3 regions of the Janthinobacterium goodfellowi genome follow, and region 3 is predicted to be linked to each of the others. Evidence: predicted binding sites of a transcription regulator. Region 3 holds the regulator's gene; each other region holds the start of a gene.
The links. The regulator sigma-54, encoded in region 3, starts transcription at its own class of promoters, with help from an activator protein. The targets are predictions, from matches to a motif close to TGGCANGNAANCTGCTTT.
Positions count from the first base shown of each region.

Region 1: a site for sigma-54 is predicted at 4,738-4,755, ahead of ACQ4WQ_RS24930 (TorF family putative porin). Genes of this name have one in related genera too.
Region 2: a site for sigma-54 is predicted at 4,245-4,262, ahead of urtA (urea ABC transporter substrate-binding protein). Genes of this name have one in related genera too.

Region 1 is NZ_JBNYXN010000008.1:2,155-8,127, reverse strand. Features, by position in the region: gene gshB (glutathione synthase) at 1-390, opposite strand, end outside; gene gshA (glutamate--cysteine ligase) at 487-1,785, opposite strand; gene ACQ4WQ_RS24940 (ammonium transporter) at 1,990-3,528, opposite strand; gene ACQ4WQ_RS24935 (P-II family nitrogen regulator) at 3,540-3,878, opposite strand; gene ACQ4WQ_RS24930 (TorF family putative porin) at 3,890-4,657, opposite strand; gene ACQ4WQ_RS24925 (accessory factor UbiK family protein) at 4,927-5,181, shown strand; gene ACQ4WQ_RS24920 (YifB family Mg chelatase-like AAA ATPase) at 5,302-5,973, shown strand, end outside.
Region 2 is NZ_JBNYXN010000001.1:1,121,970-1,127,942, reverse strand. Features, by position in the region: gene urtD (urea ABC transporter ATP-binding protein UrtD) at 1-136, opposite strand, end outside; gene urtC (urea ABC transporter permease subunit UrtC) at 133-1,254, opposite strand; gene urtB (urea ABC transporter permease subunit UrtB) at 1,251-2,837, opposite strand; gene urtA (urea ABC transporter substrate-binding protein) at 2,939-4,192, opposite strand; gene ACQ4WQ_RS05150 (hypothetical protein) at 4,581-4,820, shown strand; gene ACQ4WQ_RS05145 (DUF4349 domain-containing protein) at 4,991-5,785, opposite strand; gene ACQ4WQ_RS05140 (transglutaminase-like domain-containing protein) at 5,802-5,973, opposite strand, start outside.
Region 3 is NZ_JBNYXN010000003.1:194,076-200,048, reverse strand. Features, by position in the region: gene ACQ4WQ_RS13300 (KdsC family phosphatase) at 1-499, shown strand, start outside; gene lptC (LPS export ABC transporter periplasmic protein LptC) at 542-1,153, shown strand; gene lptA (lipopolysaccharide transport periplasmic protein LptA) at 1,179-1,760, shown strand; gene lptB (LPS export ABC transporter ATP-binding protein) at 1,760-2,515, shown strand; gene ACQ4WQ_RS13280 (RNA polymerase factor sigma-54) at 2,520-3,998, shown strand; gene hpf (ribosome hibernation-promoting factor, HPF/YfiA family) at 4,068-4,427, shown strand; gene ACQ4WQ_RS13270 (enoyl-CoA hydratase/isomerase family protein) at 4,685-5,770, shown strand; gene rapZ (RNase adapter RapZ) at 5,771-5,973, opposite strand, start outside.

The DNA.
Region 1 (5,973 bases), on a different contig from region 3:
AAACTGGGCAATGGCCAGCTTTTCATTGTTGTCGCGGATGGCGGACGGCTTGTTGAAGACGTGCGCGCCCTGCTTTTCCGCCAGTTCCAGCAAATACGTGCCATACACGTATTCCATGTCGAACGGTGGGTCCTTGCGCTCGATGATGGCGTCCAGGGCCGACAGGCGCACTTCCTCGGTGGAGACGACCTTGTACCAGTCGTGTTCGTCGCCGGTCAGCTCGATGTGGTTGACCCGTGCCGTGACGATGCCCTCTTCCAGCGCCATGTCCTTCTGTTCGAACGCATACACGGCGTGGCCGCGTTTGGCCGCCTCGCGCATCATGGCGAAGGTGGAATCTTTGTAAGTCTTGAAGCCTGCCAGCGGGTCGGCAAGGAATGCAATTTTCATGGTGCGTCCAATCGGGGAGCCTGATAAGGAATGCTTGATTCTAGCCGAGATCGCCAGGCACAGTGGTCACCGCGCCCGGCAAGCCGCAGGGAGCGATCAATACACCTCGGGATTCGGGTCCGTGCGCTCCATTTCCAGCGACGCGGCCAGCAAGGCCAGGCGCGCCACCACGCCATACACATAGAAGCGGTTCGGCGCGGCCGTTCCCGGCTTTGCCTTCAAATCCGGCACGGCATGCTGCTGGGCAAACGCCAGCGGCACGTACTGCGAGCCGGGCGCGTTCAGGTTCTGGTCGACACCCTTTTCCGCGTGCACGCGGTAGAAACCGCCCACCACATAGCGGTCGATCATGTAGACGACGGGTTCGGCCACGGCATCCTTGATGCTCTCGAAGGTTGGCACGCCTTCCTGGATGATGACATCGGTGACGACCTTGCCGTCCTTGACGATGGACATCTTGTCGCGCTGCTTGCGCGACAAGTCGCGCACTTCGCTGGCGTCGCGCACCGTCATGATGCCAGTGCCATACGTGCCCGCATCGGGCTTGACGATGACGAACGGCTTTTCCTTGATGCCGTATTCCTTGTATTTCTTGCGGATCTTGGCCAGCAGCACGTCGACGCTGGCGGCCAGCGCGTCTTCGCCCTCGCCTTCCTGGAAATTGACGTCGCTGCACTTGGCGTGGAAGGGATTGAGCATCCACGGGTCGACATCGATCATCTTGCCGAATTTTTTCACCACTTCATCGTAGGCCGTGTAGTGGTTGCTCTTGCGGCGCAAGGCCCAGCCCGCGTGCAAGGGCGGCAGCAGGCTTTGCTCATGAATATTTTGCAAGATATCGGGAATGCCGTCCGACAGGTCGTTATTCAGCAGAATCGTGCACGGGTCGAAATCCTTCAAGCCCAGGCGGCGGCCATTGTTCAGGCGCACGAGCGGCTCGATGACGAGCATGTTGCCATCTGGCAACGCCAATGGCGTCGGCTGGGTGATGTCGGGCGACCATGAACCGAAGCGCACGTGCAGCCCCGTCTGGCGGAAGATTTGCATCAGGCGCGCCACGTTCTGCAGGTACTGCGGCGTGGTGTTGTGCAATTCCGGCACGATCAGCAGGTTGCGGGCGTCCGGGCAATACTTGTCGATGGCGGCCATGGCCGCCTGCACGGACAGGGGCAGCATTTCCGTGGCCAGGTTATGGAAACCGCCAGGGAACAGATTGGTATCGACGGGCGCCAGCTTGTAGCCGGCGTTACGCAAGTCTACCGAGCAATAGAAGGGCGGCGTGTGCTCTTGCCACTCCATGCGAAACCAGCGCTCAATGGCCGGCGTCGCGGCCAGAATCTTTTTTTCGAGGTCGAGCAGCGGTCCGGTCAGGGCCGTGACGAGATGGGGAACCATAGTTACATCCTTAAATTATGTGCAGTATTCAAAAAAGCACACAGAACTGCCGACTATATTACCGTGTAAGTACCCCAAATCGGGGCAAAAGCCTTGTTTTAAAGACCTTTTCCATTCCCACAACGAAAAAAAGGCACCTCAATGAGGCGCCTTTTCCGGCCGGACATGCCGCGCCGGGGCGCTGGCATGCCAGATCATTGCTATTTAGCCATGATACGCTTGCTCGCCATGGCTCGTGATATCGAGACCTTCGCGCTCTTCTTCTTCCGGTACGCGCAAGCCGATGACGATGTCGACCAGTTTATAGGCGACGAGGGAGACCAGGGCCGACCACAGGATGGTGGTGCCGACCGCTTGCGCCTGCACCCACACCTGGTGGCCGATCGAGTACGGATCGGCCGACATCTTGTTGGTGACATAGTCGAAGATGCCCTGGCCGCCCAATTGTGGTGCAGCAAACACGCCCGTCAGCAAGGCACCGAGGATGCCGCCTACGCCATGCACGCCGAACACGTCGAGCGAATCGTCGGCGCCGATCAGGCGTTTCAAGCCATTCACGCCCCACAGGCAGATGACGCCGGCCAGCAGGCCGATGACCAGGCCGCCCATCGGGCCGACAAAGCCGGCCGCCGGGGTGATCGCCACCAGGCCGGCCACGGCGCCCGATGCGCCACCGAGCATGGATGGCTTGCCTTTGCTGATCCATTCGCCAAATACCCACGACAGGGTGGCGGCGGCAGTGGCCAGCAAGGTGTTGACGAAAGCCAATGCCGCCACGTCGCCCGCTTCCAGCGAGGAACCGGCATTGAAACCGAACCAGCCCACCCACAGCAGCGAGGCGCCGATCATGGTCATCGTCAGCGAGTGCGGCGCCATCGATTCACGGCCGTAGCCGACGCGCTTGCCGATCATGATCGCGCCCACCAGGCCGGCGACGGCGGCATTGATGTGCACCACGGTGCCGCCGGCGAAGTCCAGCGCTCCTTTTTGCCAGATCCAGCCCGCTTTCAGGGCTTCGCTGGCCGAGGTGGCGGCATTGGTGATCAGGTCAGGACCGGTCCAGAACCACACCATGTGGGCCGCTGGCAGGTAGGCAAACGTGAACCACAGCACGACGAAGGCCAGCACGGCGGCAAACTTGGCGCGCTCGGCAAAGGCGCCGACGATCAGTGCGCAGGTGATGGCGGCAAACGTGCCCTGGAAAGCCACGAAGACGAACTCGGGAATGACGACGCCCTTGCTGAAGGTGGCGGCGGCGGCAAACGTGCCCTTGGCCGGGTCCCAGATACCGTTCAGGAACAGGCGGTCGAAGCCACCGAAGAAGGCGGTTTTTTCCGTGAAGGCGATCGAGTAGCCGTAGATACACCACAGCACGATGACCAGCGCGAACACCATGAACACTTGCATCAGCACCGACAGCATGTTCTTCGAGCGCACCAGGCCGCCGTAGAACAGGGCCAGGCCGGGGATGGTCATCAAGATCACCAGCAAGGTGGAAATCATCATGAAGCTGGTATCGCCCTTGTTGGCGACGGGCGCGGCGGCTGGCGCGGCAGCGGCCGGGGCCGGAGCGGCGGCAGGAGCAGCCGCTGCGTCAGGCACAGGCGTGACGGCGGGGGTGGCGACGGCGGCAGTCGTGGCCGCCTCCGTCTTGGCGGGAGCATCGGCAAAGCTCGGCGTGGCAACGCCAAACGCACACAGACAGGCAAACCCAGCGAGCAATTTTGTTATATTTTTACGCATCAATATTCCCCTTAGAGCGCTTCGTTGCCGGTTTCACCGGTACGGATGCGGATGACTTGTTCCAGGTTGTAGACGAAAATCTTGCCATCGCCGATTTTACCGGTACGCGCGGCACCTTCGATCGCTTCGATGGCCTGGTCGACAATCGCGTCATCGACGGCCGCTTCAATTTTGGTTTTTGGCAAGAAATCAACGACATACTCGGCGCCACGGTAGAGTTCCGTGTGGCCTTTCTGACGGCCGAAACCTTTGACTTCGGTGACGGTAATGCCTTGCACATTGATAGCCGACAAGGCTTCGCGCACTTCGTCCAGTTTGAACGGTTTAATGATTGCAGTAATCATTTTCATGACAGTCTCGCTTAAAAGGTTTTGGATACGGTCAGCACGAGACCGGATTTCGCCAGATTCTTGCCATTCGGTGCCAGCGACGTGATATTGGCTTTGACGTAGGCCAGCGCAACAGTTGCCATGCCGAAATCCTTGGTGACACCGAGCTTGTAATCGGTATAGCTGAGGGCATCGTTATGTTCGACCTTCTGGCGGCCCACATGCAGGTTCAGCAGATAGCCTTCGTACATATCGATATTCGCGCCCACATCGAGGTAGCCGCTGTTCTTGCTGTCAGGCACGCCAAACAGATTGGTCGTCGAGTGCGAATATTTGATGTAGGCCGGGCCATAGCCGAGCTGGCCGTACAGCTCGAAGGTGTTCGCATTCGTGCTCAAGCCATTCGATGGGTAGAAGTAATACAGGCCGCCCACGTCATAGGTGAAATCCTTGCTGATCTCGCCCCGCTTGCCGGCATAAATATCCCATTCCAGGTTCGTATCGCCGCCGCCGTCCTTGATCCATTTGATGCTCGACAACCAGGTTCCCACATACAGGCCCGTCGGATTGTGGGTGTAGTCGGCGCCGCCGCTGATGGCAGGGTCGAGACGGCTTTGCGACACGCCACGGTAGCGGTAATCGCTGGTCAGCGCCACGTTGTAGCTCACCACGTTATCAGGTACGGCTTCGGCTGCAGCAGGCGCCGCCACTGCCTCCTGGGCCATGGCGCTGCCGCACAAAGCGGTCATGGCCAGTGTCAACGCGGCAGCTAAAGTCATGTTCTTGGACAGATTCTTCATGGCGATTCCCTTTTATTGAACTTTTAAAGCGGTTGAGGTTTAAAATCTTGGCTGGAGATCACAAAGCGTTCATACCTTCTTTAGCAGAATACGTGCCAGCTCTCTTGCCACCTTGACAGGTGCATTTCCGTCCATACATACCCTGCACACGGCCAGGAATGCGGATACGGACTGCTGAAGCACAATGAGTTGCCCAGTTTCGCACCAGATTAACGCCGCTGTGCACCGCAATGGTGCGATGCACAGGCCGCACCATAAAAGGACTGACCATGGACATGAATACCTTCTTTAACGACTTGCAAGGCAAGATCCACCAAGCCATCGAAAACTCGCCGGCCAAGGATATCGAGAAAAACGTGAAGTCGATGATGACGCAAGGCTTTGCCCGCCTCGACCTCGTCACGCGCGAGGAATTCGATATCCAGGCGCAAGTGCTGGCCAAGACCCGCGCCAAACTGGATGCACTGGAATTGCGCCTGATCGAACTGGAAACGCGCCTGAACGAGCCCAAGGCCAAGGTGTAAGGTTGTAAGGTCCCGCCAGCCAGGCCCTGTTATTGACGGCCTTGCTGGCATACCTCAAACCTGACGGCGCTTCAAACGCTAGACTGATCCTGCGCGCGCCCGCGCCACAGGGGGAGTCTGATGAGCTTGGCCGTCCTGAAAAGCCGCGCCCTGGCCGGCATGGAAGCGCCCGAGGTAAGTGTCGAAGTCCACCTTGCCAATGGCTTGCCCTCCTTTACCATAGTCGGCCTGCCGGATACGGAAGTGAAGGAATCGCGCGACCGCGTCCGTGCCGCGCTGCAAAACTGCGGCTTCGAGATGCCGGCGCGGCGCATCACGGCCAACCTGGCGCCGGCGGACCTGCCCAAGGAATCGGGCCGCTTCGACCTGCCCATTGCCCTGGGCATCCTGGCCGCCTCCGGCCAGTTGCCAGGCGACCAATTACACCACTATGAATTCGCCGGCGAACTGTCGCTGTCGGGCCAGCTGCGCCCCATCCGCGGCGCGCTGGCCATGACCTTCGCCATGCAGCGCAGCGGGGCGGGCGCGCCACGCGCCTTCATCCTGCCGCAGGCGAACGCGGACGAGGCGGCGCTGGTCCGCGATGCCTGCATCTATCCCGCCCACAGCCTGCTCGAAGTCTGCGCACATTTTGCCGCGCACGCCAGCCACACGGCCCTGCAGCGCCACCAGCCCAGGCTGGCAGCGCACGCTCTGGCCTATCCCGACTTTGCCGACGTGCAAGGGCAGCAGCAGGCGCGGCGGGCGCTGGAAGTGGCAGCCGCGGGCGGCCATAACGTCCTGATGGTGGGG
Region 2 (5,973 bases), on a different contig from region 3:
AGCCGTCGAACGACACGCTGATGTCTTCCAGATACAAAATCGCGCCGTGCGTCGTATCGACACCCTCGCCTTTTACGCGCGCATACGTGGCGCCAGCCTCGGTGCCGGCCATGCCGGGCAACATGCGGATACTCATGCGGCCTCCTCTGCGACGGCGGCGACTTTTTTACGTTTGAGCTTGTCCAAGACACCGAGCATGCCTTGCTGCATGAACAGCGTCACGCCGATGAACAGCAAGCCCAGCGCGAACAGCCACAATTCCGGCAAGGCGGCCGTGAACCAGCTTTTCAAGCCGTTCACGGTGAAGGCGCCCACAATCGGACCGAGCAAGGTACCGCGCCCGCCCACCGCCACCCACACGACCATCTCGATGGAATTGGCCGGCGACATTTCGGACGGGTTGATGATGCCCACCTGCGGCACGTACAGGGCGCCGGCGATGGCGCACAGCACGGCCGACAAGGTCCAGACGAACAGCTTGAACCACAGCGGGTTGTAGCCAAGGAACATCAGCCGCGCTTCGCTGTCGCGCACGCCCTGCAACACCCGGCCCAGTTTCGAGCGGACGATGGCGCGCGCGCCGATCAAGGCCACCAACAGGAAGGCCAGGGTCAGCAGGAACAGCACGGCCCGGGTGGCGGGTGCCGTGATGTCATGGCCCAATATCGTCTTGAAATCCGTGAAACCGTTGTTGCCGCCAAAGCCGGTGTCATTGCGGAAGAACAAGAGCATGAAGGCATACGTCATCGCTTGCGTGATGATGGAAAAATACACGCCCTTGATGCGCGAACGAAAGGCGAAATAACCGAAGACGAAGGCCAGCACGCCCGGCACCAGCACGACGAGGGCCATGCAATACCAGAAGTGTTCCGTGAAGGCCCAGTACCACGGGTAGGTCTTCCAGTCGAGAAAAACCATGAAGTCGGGCAAGCTGCTGCGGTACTGGCCCTGGTCGCCGATGGCGCGCATCAGATACATGCCGTGCGCATACGCGCCCAAGGCAAAGAACACGCCGTGGCCCAGCGACAAGATACCCGTGTAGCCCCAGACGAGGTCCAGCGCCAGCGCAGCCAGCGCGTAGCACATGAACTTGCCCACCAGCGCCACCGTGTAGGCGGACACATGAAAGGCATGGCCTTCGGCAAACGCCAGATTAAAAATCGGCAACAGCGCCGCCAGCACGCTGCAGGCGGCAATCGCCAGCCAGACGGGCCGCGTGAACAGGCCCTGTTTGATCGGGTAGGAGGTAGTCATTCGACGCTGCGTCCCTTCATGGCAAACAGGCCCTGCGGCCGGCGCTGGATGAAAATGATGATGAATACCAGGATAGCGATCTTCGCCAGCACGGCGCCCGCCACCGGTTCGAGGAATTTGTTGACTTCGCCCAGGCCCAGCGCGGCGATCACGGTGCCGGCCAGCTGGCCCACGCCGCCCAGCACCACCACCATGAAGGAATCGACGATGTAGCTTTGGCCCAGGTCCGGCCCCACATTGCCCAGCTGCGACAAGGCCACGCCGCCCAGGCCCGCGATGCCGGAACCGAGTCCGAAGGTCAGCATGTCGACCTTGCCCGTGGCCACGCCCACGCAATCGGCCATGCGGCGGTTTTGCGTGACGGCCCGCACGAACAGGCCCAGGCGTGTCTTGTTGAGGATCAGCCACACGGCCACCACGACGATGACGGCGAAGGCGATGATGGCCAGCCGGTTGTACGGCAGCACGAGGCCGCCCAGTACCGTCACGCCGCCCGACATCCAGGCCGGATTGGCCACTTCCACGTTTTGCGCGCCGAATATCGTGCGGACCAGCTGCATGAGGATCAGGCTGATGCCCCAGGTAGCCAGCAGGGTTTCCAGCGGCCGCCCGTACAGCCAGCGGATCACCGTGCGTTCGAGCGCCACGCCCACCAGGCCGGCAACAAAAAAGGCGGCCGGCAAGGCGGCCAGCAGATACGCATCCTGCAGGCCAGGCAGATAGGCGCGGAAGAACAGCTGGCATAAATACGTCGTGTACGCGCCTATCATCAGCAATTCGCCATGCGCCATGTTGATGATGCCCATCAGGCCGAAGGTGATGGCCAGGCCCAGCGCGGCCAGCAGCAGCAAGCTGCCCAGCGAGATGCCGTAAAACACATTGCCGGCCAATTCCATGCGCGCCACTCTGCCCTTGATCTGGCGCATGGTGTCGATGGCGGCCAGCTGCACGGCTTCATCCGGCTCGCCGCCTTGCTCCAGCATGGCTTGCAGCACCGGCAGCAGGCGGGCATCGCTGCTGCCCGCCAGCGCCTGCACGGCGGCCTTGCGCGTGGCGGCATCGGGCGCATGCAGGTTGGCGCTGGCGATCAGCAGCTGCAATATCTGCTGGATCTCGCCATCGCTTTCCCGCGCCAGCGCGGTGCGGATCAACGGAAGCTGGGCGGGGTCGACCGCCTTTTGCAAGGCTTGCGCGGCGGCCAGCCGGGCGCTGCGCTCCGGCGCCAGCAGCTGCAAGCCCGACAAGGCGCCCGCCACGGCCGCGCGCAAGCGGTTGTTGACCATCACGCCATCGAGGCCTTCCGGCAGCGGCACGTTCTGGCCGATGACAGGGTCAACCGCCTGCTCGCCGTCAACGATGTACACCTTGCCGTCGGGCGCGGCGTATAAAGTGTCGTCCTGCAGCGCCTGCAGCACCTTGGCGGCCTCGGGCGTGGCCAGGGCGGCGATCCGGGCGACGGCGGCGACCCTGGCGTCGGGGTCGTCGCCGGACAGCGGTGTGAGCAGGTCGGGAGGGATGGCGGCCTGCGCCAGCGAGGATAAAAACAGGCAGGCGAGAACCACCAGTTTGAGGAGAAGCTGCATGTGCGTTCCAAAGAATGACTGCACGGGGGCGTATGCTGCCCCCAAAGGCGACGACTGGGGTCGGACACCCCGGCAGTTGCTGCTGGGTTAAATATCAGCGCCTACAGCTTCTGCTTGCCCTCATTACCCTTGATATACGGGCTCCACGGCTGGGCGCGTATCGGTTCCTTGGTTTTCCACACGACATTGAATTGCCCATCGGCCTTGATCTCGCCGATCATCACGGGCTTGTGCAAGTGGTGGTTCGTTGCATCCATGGTCAGGGTGAAGCCCGATGGCGCCTTGACGCTCTGGCCCGCCATGGCGGCGATCACCTTGTCCGTGTCCGTCGATTTCGCCTTTTCCACGGCTTGCGCCCACATGTGGATGCCGACATAGGTCGCTTCCATCGGGTCGTTCGTTACCACCGAACCGGCGTTCGGCAGCTTTTGCGCCACGGCGTACGCCTTCCACTGCTTGATGAAGGCCGTGTTCACGGGATTTTTGACGGATTCGAAATAATTCCATGCCGCCAGATGGCCAAGCAAGGGTTTGGTATCGATGCCGCGCAGCTCTTCCTCGCCCACGGAAAACGCGACGACGGGCACGTCCGTGGCTTTCAGGCCCGCATTGCCCAGCTCCTTGTAGAACGGCACGTTCGAATCGCCATTGATGGTGGAAATGACAGCCGTCTTGCCGCCCGTGGAAAATTTCTTGATGTTGGCGACGATGGTTTGATAATCGGCATGGCCGAATGGCGTGTAGACCTCGCTGATGTCGCTGTCCTTGACTCCCTTGCTTTTCAGAAAGGCGCGCAGGATCTTGTTGGTGGTGCGCGGATACACATAATCCGTGCCCAGCAGCACGAAGCGCTTGGCGCCGCCGCCATCTGTGCTCATCAGGTATTCGACGGCGGGAATCGCCTGCTGGTTCGGCGCCGCGCCCGTATAAAACACATTCTTTTCCAGTTCCTCACCCTCGTATTGCACGGGGTAAAACAGCAGGCTGTTGAGTTCCTTAAACACAGGCAACACCGACTTGCGCGACACGGACGTCCAGCAGCCGAACACGACAGCCACCTTATCCTGCGCCACCAGCTGTCGCGCTTTTTCCGCAAACAGGGGCCAGTTCGACGCCGGGTCGACGACGACGGCTTCCAGCTTCTTGCCCAGCACGCCGCCCTTGGCATTGATTTCGGCAATCGTCATCAAGGCCACGTCTTTCAGCGACGTTTCGGAAATGGCCATGGTGCCCGAGAGCGAGTGCAAAATGCCCACCTTGATCGTATCGGCGGCCAAGGCTGCCTGCATATAAGTGGACGTGGCCAGGGCCAGTGCGCCGGCGGCGGCCGCTTTCAGGATGATGCGTCGTGACATGGGAACTCCTGTAATGTATTCGTGGGGGACGGACTGGGCATACGATGTTGTTAAAGCAGAATGCATGCCAGGCATTGGCAAATGCAAGCGCCGCTGGGCAACGACGCGGATGCGCGAAGTCCTTCCCCTGTTTTGGTGCGGCGGCGCCATTTTCTGGTGAACGGCGACAGACAGGACGGCAATACGGCAGGTAATGGTGCAGCTGGCATGCGCCTCACGTGGCACGGCCATTGAACATATTATTTTGCAGCAAATATTAATCAAAAAAACAATTGAGCCTTATTGATAACTGCATTAAGATGGAATCACAACATGTCGCGTTTCCGATGACATGCAAAAAAAATAAAGCCATCCCCTCTTTGTACTTAAATAAGGTTAAATTTCGTCCATGAAAAAGATGCTTTTGAGTTTATTTTCGCTTTCTCTATTAAGCGCTTGTGCTTCTTCGCCCATGCCAGCGGGAACGACAACCAATGAAGTTGCCTATGAGGTGGACGAAGCCGTTACAGGCAGCAATATCAAAAAGCGTCTGAGAAAAGGCAACGACGTGATATCGGTGGTCAGTAAAGATGAAGTCGATGATTATCGACAGCAAATGCCGGCACAGCCAGCGGCAAGAGGCTTTTAAGGCGCCAGGATTATCTCCCGCCTATTTTGCAATAGATCTGTTCTGTATCAAAAGGGAATTACCCGCATCCTTCCCTGAAAATAAAAAAGCCTGCCTGCGTACCCAGATTCAATCTCAGTAACGCCGACAGGCTCTTTTATTACGATGCAATCGCGTGATATTCAGTCGTTTCAGCGCGTGATGTTTGCGGATTTACCTCTCAAGCGGCGCCAGCCCTTGCGGCCCAGCGGGAACAGCAGCACGAACGCCACCAGCCACGGCAGGATGTAGGCCATGGCCGTGATGGCGTTGGCCACGCCTTCCGACAGGTTGTCCGTGAAATTGCCCAGCGCGCGCTTGACGGGGCGCCAGAACGATTGCTTGCCTTCGGCGCTGATGGCCACGTTCAGCAAGTCCGTGTCGATGCGCTGCATCAACAGCGCATTGGCCGCCGTCGCCTGCTCCAGCTCCACTTGCACGGTGGCCAGCTCCTTGGTCACCTTGATCAGCGCATCGACATTCGCGCCCGAGCGCTTTTCCAGGTCCTGCAATTGCGCCTGGTACTGTTTCAGCATCTCCAGGCGCTTCTTGCTGTCGAGCACAGGACGGCCCAGGTCTTCCACCTTGGTGCCCTGGCTGGTGACGTCGCCTTCGGCCGCGACCAGCGCGACGAGCTTTTTGATGCCGGCCGGCTTGGCGCGCATGCTGATGCGTGCGTGCACGTAACGGCCGCCGTCGATGCTGGAATCGAGCAGCAGACAGCCGTTTTCCGTATCGGCCTTGCAGGCGGCGACCACTTTTTCATACAGGGGCCGCACTTGCGCCTCGCTCGTATCGACGCTGACATTATGTTCATAGGCAAGAAACTCGCTGCCTTTTTCCTTGCCATCGAGACGCGCGGCGCTCGATTGCCCGCCGCTCTCGCCCTTGCCGCCGCAACCGGCCAGCAGCAACAGGCCGAACAGACCAAGATACACTTTTTTCATGATTTCTTTCTTCGAGTTATTTGTGCTGCGGCAGCAGTTCGATATCGGGCAAGTGCGCCGCCACATCCTGCACGGTCGCATGGCCGGTCAGCGAGGCGATCACCTGGGGCAGCGGTGCCGGCCAGATTTCCGGCAAATCGCGCTCTTCCGGCGCCAGAACGGGAAAGGCCAGCTGTTCCTGCGGCGGC
Region 3 (5,973 bases):
CAAGGTCAAACTGATGATCTTTGACGTCGACGGCGTGCTCACCGACGGCAGCCTGCATTTCGGCCCGGACGGCGAAATGATGAAAACGTTTAATGTGTATGATGGCCTGGGCATCAAGCTGCTGCAGGAATCGGGCGTGCAGACGGCCATCATCAGCGCGCGCCGCTCGGCCATCACGGCGCGCCGCGCGCAAGACCTGGGCATTACCCATGTGCACCAGGGCGGTCACGACAAGCTGACGCCGTTTCGCGAACTGCTGGCGCTGACGGGCTTGACGGAAGAACAGTGCGGCTACATCGGCGACGACGTCATCGATGCGCCCATCCTGCGCCGCGTGGGCTTTGCCGTCAGCGTGCCGGGCGGGCGTCCGGAAGCGCTGGGCCTGGCGCACCATGTGACGCAGGCCGGCGGCGGCCGCGGCGCGGTGCGCGAGATCTGCGAATTCCTGCTGCGCGCCCAGGACAACTATGCGCGCGTCATGGCGCCGTTCCTGGAGTGAGGCGCGCCTTGCCGCCAGTGACATTTGAAAGAGTGAAGCCCTATGCGTAAGCCAGGAGGCGCCCATCGCTGGCGCATGATTTTTACCGTGCTGGGCGCGGTCGTCGTCGCACTGGGCAGCTTCTGGCTGCTCGAAGTGATGAACAAGAATGCCCAGGACATTACCGCCAGCAAGCATCTGGATGAGCCCGACTATTTCATCACCAATTTCAGCCTGGTGCGCATGGACTTGACGGGTAAGCCCAGCTATATCGTGTCGGGCACCAAGCTCACGCATTATCCGCTCGACGATTCGTCCGATATCGACCAGCCCTTCGTGCGCAAGCTCACGCCGGGCATGCCGCCGCTGAACATGAATGCGGAACTGGCGCATATCGACCAGGACAACACCCGGCTGCAACTGCACCGCAAGGTCGTCATCGACCGCGTGGCCAGTCCGAAGGCGCAGAACCTGACGGTGAAGACGGAAGCGCTGACGGTGTTCCCGGACGAGGAAAGAATGGAAACGGACGTGCCTGTCGATATCCTGACGGGCGCCTCGCGCATCAATGGCATCGGCATGAAGGCCAATAACGCCACCGGCGTGGTGGAAGTGCAGAATGCGCTGCGCATGGTCCTCCCGCCGAAACCGCGTCCGGCCGCGGCGGCAAAATGACAGAATGAAACAAGGAAACCATACTATGAAGAACATCTTGCTGTTGAGCGTATTTTCTCTGGCCATCATGGGCGTGGCGCATGCCGAGAAGGCCGATTCCGAGAAGGAAGCCGTCATCACGGCGCGCAGCGGCCACGTCGATGACGTCAAGCAGATTCGTACCCTGACGGGCGATGTCGTGCTGGTGAAAGGCACCCTGACCATGAAGGCGGGCCGGGCCCTGATCACGGAAGACCCGCAAGGCTACCAGTTCATTACTTTCTGGGCCGATCCCGGCAAGCTGGCCACCTTCCGCCAGAAGCGCGATGGCGCGGGCGACCTGTGGGTCGAAGGCGAAGCGGAGCGCGTGGAATACGACAACAAGACGGAAGTGGTGAAACTGTTTACCAGGGCCAAGCTGACGCGCCTGGAAGGCACGAAAGTGACCGACGTGGCCAATGGCGCCTTCATCTCGTATGACAGCCGCAAGGAAGTGTTTGCGATGGAAAATTCCAACAGCGGCACCAGCACCCCCGACGGCGGCAGCGTGCGCATGGTGATCCAGCCGAAGACCAAGGCGCCCGCGGCGGAGAAAGCGCCGGCCACGCCTGCGCCAGGAACGAAATAATGGACAATACTCGTTGCGGCAGCACCCTGATCGTTCGCGGGCTGCAGAAAACCTATGGCAAGCGGCAAGTCGTGCATGATGTCTCGCTGCAAGTCGAATGCGGCGAAGTGGTGGGACTGCTGGGCCCGAACGGCGCCGGCAAGACCACCTCGTTCTACATGATCGTCGGCCTGGTGCCGTCGGACGGCGGCAGCATCGACATCAGCGGCGTGGATATTTCCAGCCTGCCCATCCACCGCCGCGCGCAGATGGGCCTGTCCTATCTGCCGCAGGAAGCGTCCGTGTTCCGCAAGCTGACGGTGGAAGACAATATCCGCGCCGTGCTGGAAATCCAGACCGTCGAAGGCCGCCCGCTGAAGAAGGCCGAGATCGAGGAACGCCTGGACAAACTGCTGGCCGACCTGCAGATCGAAAAGCTGCGCGAGAACCAGGCCCTGTCCCTGTCTGGCGGCGAGCGCCGCCGCGTGGAAATCGCCCGCGCGCTGGCCACCGATCCCCGTTTCGTGCTGCTCGACGAGCCGTTCGCCGGCGTCGATCCGATCGCCGTGATCGAGATCCAGCGCATCGTGCGTTTCTTGAAGGAGCGCAATATCGGCGTGCTGATCACCGATCATAATGTGCGCGAGACGCTGGGTATTTGCGACCGTGCCTACATCATCAACCAGGGCTCGGTGCTGGCGTCGGGACGCCCCGACGACATCATCGCGAACGAGTCGGTACGCCGGGTCTATCTGGGCGAACACTTCCGCATGTGAGCCAATGAAACAATCATTGCAGCTGCGCACTTCGCAGCATCTGGCACTGACGCCGCAGTTGCAGCAATCGATACGCCTGTTGCAATTGTCGACCCTGGAACTGCACCAGGAACTCGAGCAGTTGCTGACGGACAACCCTCTGCTCGAGCGCCTCGACGACCCGCTCGACCGTTCGCTGCGCCTGCTGTCCGACGGCGCCCTGAGTTCCACGGCCGCGCCGGCCGAAGCGCCGCCCCAGCCGCCAGGCCAGGAGGCGCCCGCGGCGCCGGCCGAAGCGGAAACGTTTGACGGCGAGGCGGGCGAAGGCCCGGCCGCCGCGGATGGCGGCGACAGCGACTGGAGCGAGGCGAGCCGGGGCAAGGCGCCCGACGACGAAGATTCCCGTCCGCAATTGGAGGCCCATCACTGCACCCTGCGCGAACACCTGATGGAGCAGATGCGCGTGACGGTGCTCGAGTTGCGCGACCGCGCGCTGGTCGAGCTGATCATCGACGCGCTCGACGACAATGGCTACCTGGAAGAGTCGCTCGACGACATCCTGGCGCGCCTGCCGGAAGAGCTGGAAATCGACGCCGACGAGATGCGCACGGCCTTGTCGCTGCTGCAAAGTTTCGATCCGCCCGGCGTGGGTGCGCGCAACGCGTCCGAATGCCTGGCGCTGCAGATCAAGCGCTTGCCGCACGTCGCCATGGTGACGCGGCGCATGGCCCTCGTCATCGTGGAAAAGCACCTGGCCTGGTTTGCCCAGCGCGATTTCAACAAGCTGAAAAAAGCCCTCGATTGCGACGATGAAGACTTGCGCGAGGCGCAGACGGTGATTCGCCAGTGCAATCCGCACCCGGGCGCCGTGTTCGCCTCGGACGTGTCCGATTACGTGGTGCCCGACGTCGTCGTCAAGCGCGCGCGCAATGGCTGGCAAGTCACCCTGAACAACGACGTCATGCCGCGCCTGCGCGTCAACGCCATGTACGCCAACTTGCTCAAGCAGGGCAAGGGCGAGGGCGCCATGGGCGCACAGTTGCAGGAAGCCAAGTGGCTGATCAAGAATATGCGCCAGCGCTTCGACACGATCCTGCGCGTGGCGCAGGCGATAGTAGAAAGACAAAAGAACTTTTTCTCGCATGGAGCCGTTGCCATGCGCCCCCTTGTGCTCCGTGAAATAGCTGATACACTGGGTTTACACGAGAGTACTATCTCGCGGGTAACAACTCAAAAGTACATGCTGACCCCGCACGGCATGTTCGAGTTGAAATATTTCTTTGGTAGCCACGTCGCCACCGAAGCGGGGGGCGAAGCGTCATCGACGGCGATACGGGCATTGATCGTGCAACTGACAGGAGCAGAAGACCCTAAAAATCCTTTATCCGACAGTAAGATTGCGGACATGCTGGGGGAACAAGGCATGGTGATTGCGCGACGTACTGTTGCCAAATACCGGGAAGCGTTGAAAATTCCGCCAGTGAGCCTGCGTAAGTGTTTGTAAGTTTTTTTCGGTTCCTCTGCGGGCCGGATAGGATGGACCGCACGAACCCGATCATCTTTAGGAGTGTGTATGAATCTCACCATCAGCGGACATCATCTCGAAGTGACACCAGCCATCCGTGAATACGTACAAACGAAGCTGGAGCGCGTGAAACGTCATTTCGATCAAGTCATCGATATCGCCGTGATTCTGACCGTGGATAACCTCAAAGAGAAAGAAAAACGTCAAAAGGCCGAAGTCAACCTGCGTCTGAGTGGCAAAACCGTCTATGTGGAAAGCCTGGCGCAAGACCTGTATGCCGCGATCGATGCCCTGATCGACAAGCTCGATAGGCAAGTGATGAAATACAAAACCAAAGTGCAAGGGCACGGTAAAGAGGCGATCAAACATCTGCCAGACAACTCGGAAGAAGAATTCGCCGCCGCCTAAGAACACCCAAAAACCTACTGCGCGTCGCGATTTGCGGCCTCCGATGCTCACTGTGCATATGCACAGCTCCGCTTCTCAGCCACAACTCACATCCGCTCGCTACGGTTTTTCCACGTGTTCTACGGCCTGCGACTTTCAACCGGTTGTGATCAACTAAGGGCGCACATTGCGCCCTTTTTTGCGCCCGTAGCTGTCGAACGCAATGTTCCCCGCGCAGGCGCTAAAATGTTGGCACTTTCACTTCTTTCCTGCCTGCCATGAGCGACTTCGTCCAGACCTCCATCCGCCACCGCACGGGCCACATCGTGCTCGACCGTCCGAAAGCATTGAATTCCCTGTCCCTGGAGATGGTGCGGGCCCTGAGCGCGGCCTTGCTGGCCTGGCGCGACGACCCTCAGGTGGATGCCGTCGTGATCCGCTCCAGCAGCGAAAAAGCCCTGTGCGCGGGCGGCGACATCCGTTTCTTTTACGATGCGGGCCTGGCCACGCCCCAGGGCGGCAGCGCCCTGCTGGAAGATTTCTTTACGGAAGAATACGCTTTAAATCATTTGATCCATTTTTATCCGAAACCGTATATCGCCGTCATGGATGGCGTGGTGATGGGCGGCGGCATGGGCGTGGCGCAAGCGGGGCCCGGCAACCGCCTGCGCATCGTCACGGGCCGCACGCGCATGGCCATGCCGGAAGTCAATATCGGCCTGTTCCCCGACGTGGGCGGCAGTTACTTTTTGTCCCGCCTGGCCGGCCAGCTGGGCCTGTACCTGGGCTTGACGGGCTTGACGATCAATGCGGCCGACGCCCTGTACACGGGCCTGGCCGATGTGTATCTGCCCGAGGCGCAGATGGGGGCGCTGCAGGCCCTGTTCGAGTCCACGCCGGGCGAGGCCTTGCCGGTCGCCATCAAGGCGCTGGCGGCGCCGTTCCAGGCCGAGGCGGGCGCTTCCCCCCTGGCCACGGCGCGCGCGGCGCTGGACCGCCACTTCAGCGCAGGTTCGGTGGCGGCCATCATGGCCTCGCTGGCGCAGGACGACAGCGCGTTCGCCGCGAAGGCCCTGGCGGCCATGCGCCTGCGTTCGCCCTTGATGATGTGCGTGACCCTGGCGTTGCTGCAGCGGGGCGCCCATCTGGGCGTGGCCGATTGCCTGCGCATGGAGCGCACGGTGGCGCGCCACAATTTCGAACATGGCGAAGTGCTCGAAGGCGTGCGCGCGCTGGTGATCGACAAGGACAATGCGCCGCGCTGGAATCCTGCCAGCCTGGACGAGGTCGACGCGGCCATGGTGGCGCGCTTCTTCGCCCCCGTGTGGCCCGCGCAAGCCCATCCGCTGCGCCACCTCGACTGATTAAGAACGCTCGCGGTGGCGCAGCACGACCCGCTCGTTGGGGCCGAAGTATTGCGCCAGCCGCTCCGCCATGTACACGGAGCGGTGCTGGCCGCCCGTGCAGCCCAGGGCCACCGTCAGGTAGCTGCGGTTGTCGGACTTGAACGACGGCAGCCATTTCTCGATGAAGGCGCGGATGTCGGCCAGCAGTTCCAGCGCGCTCG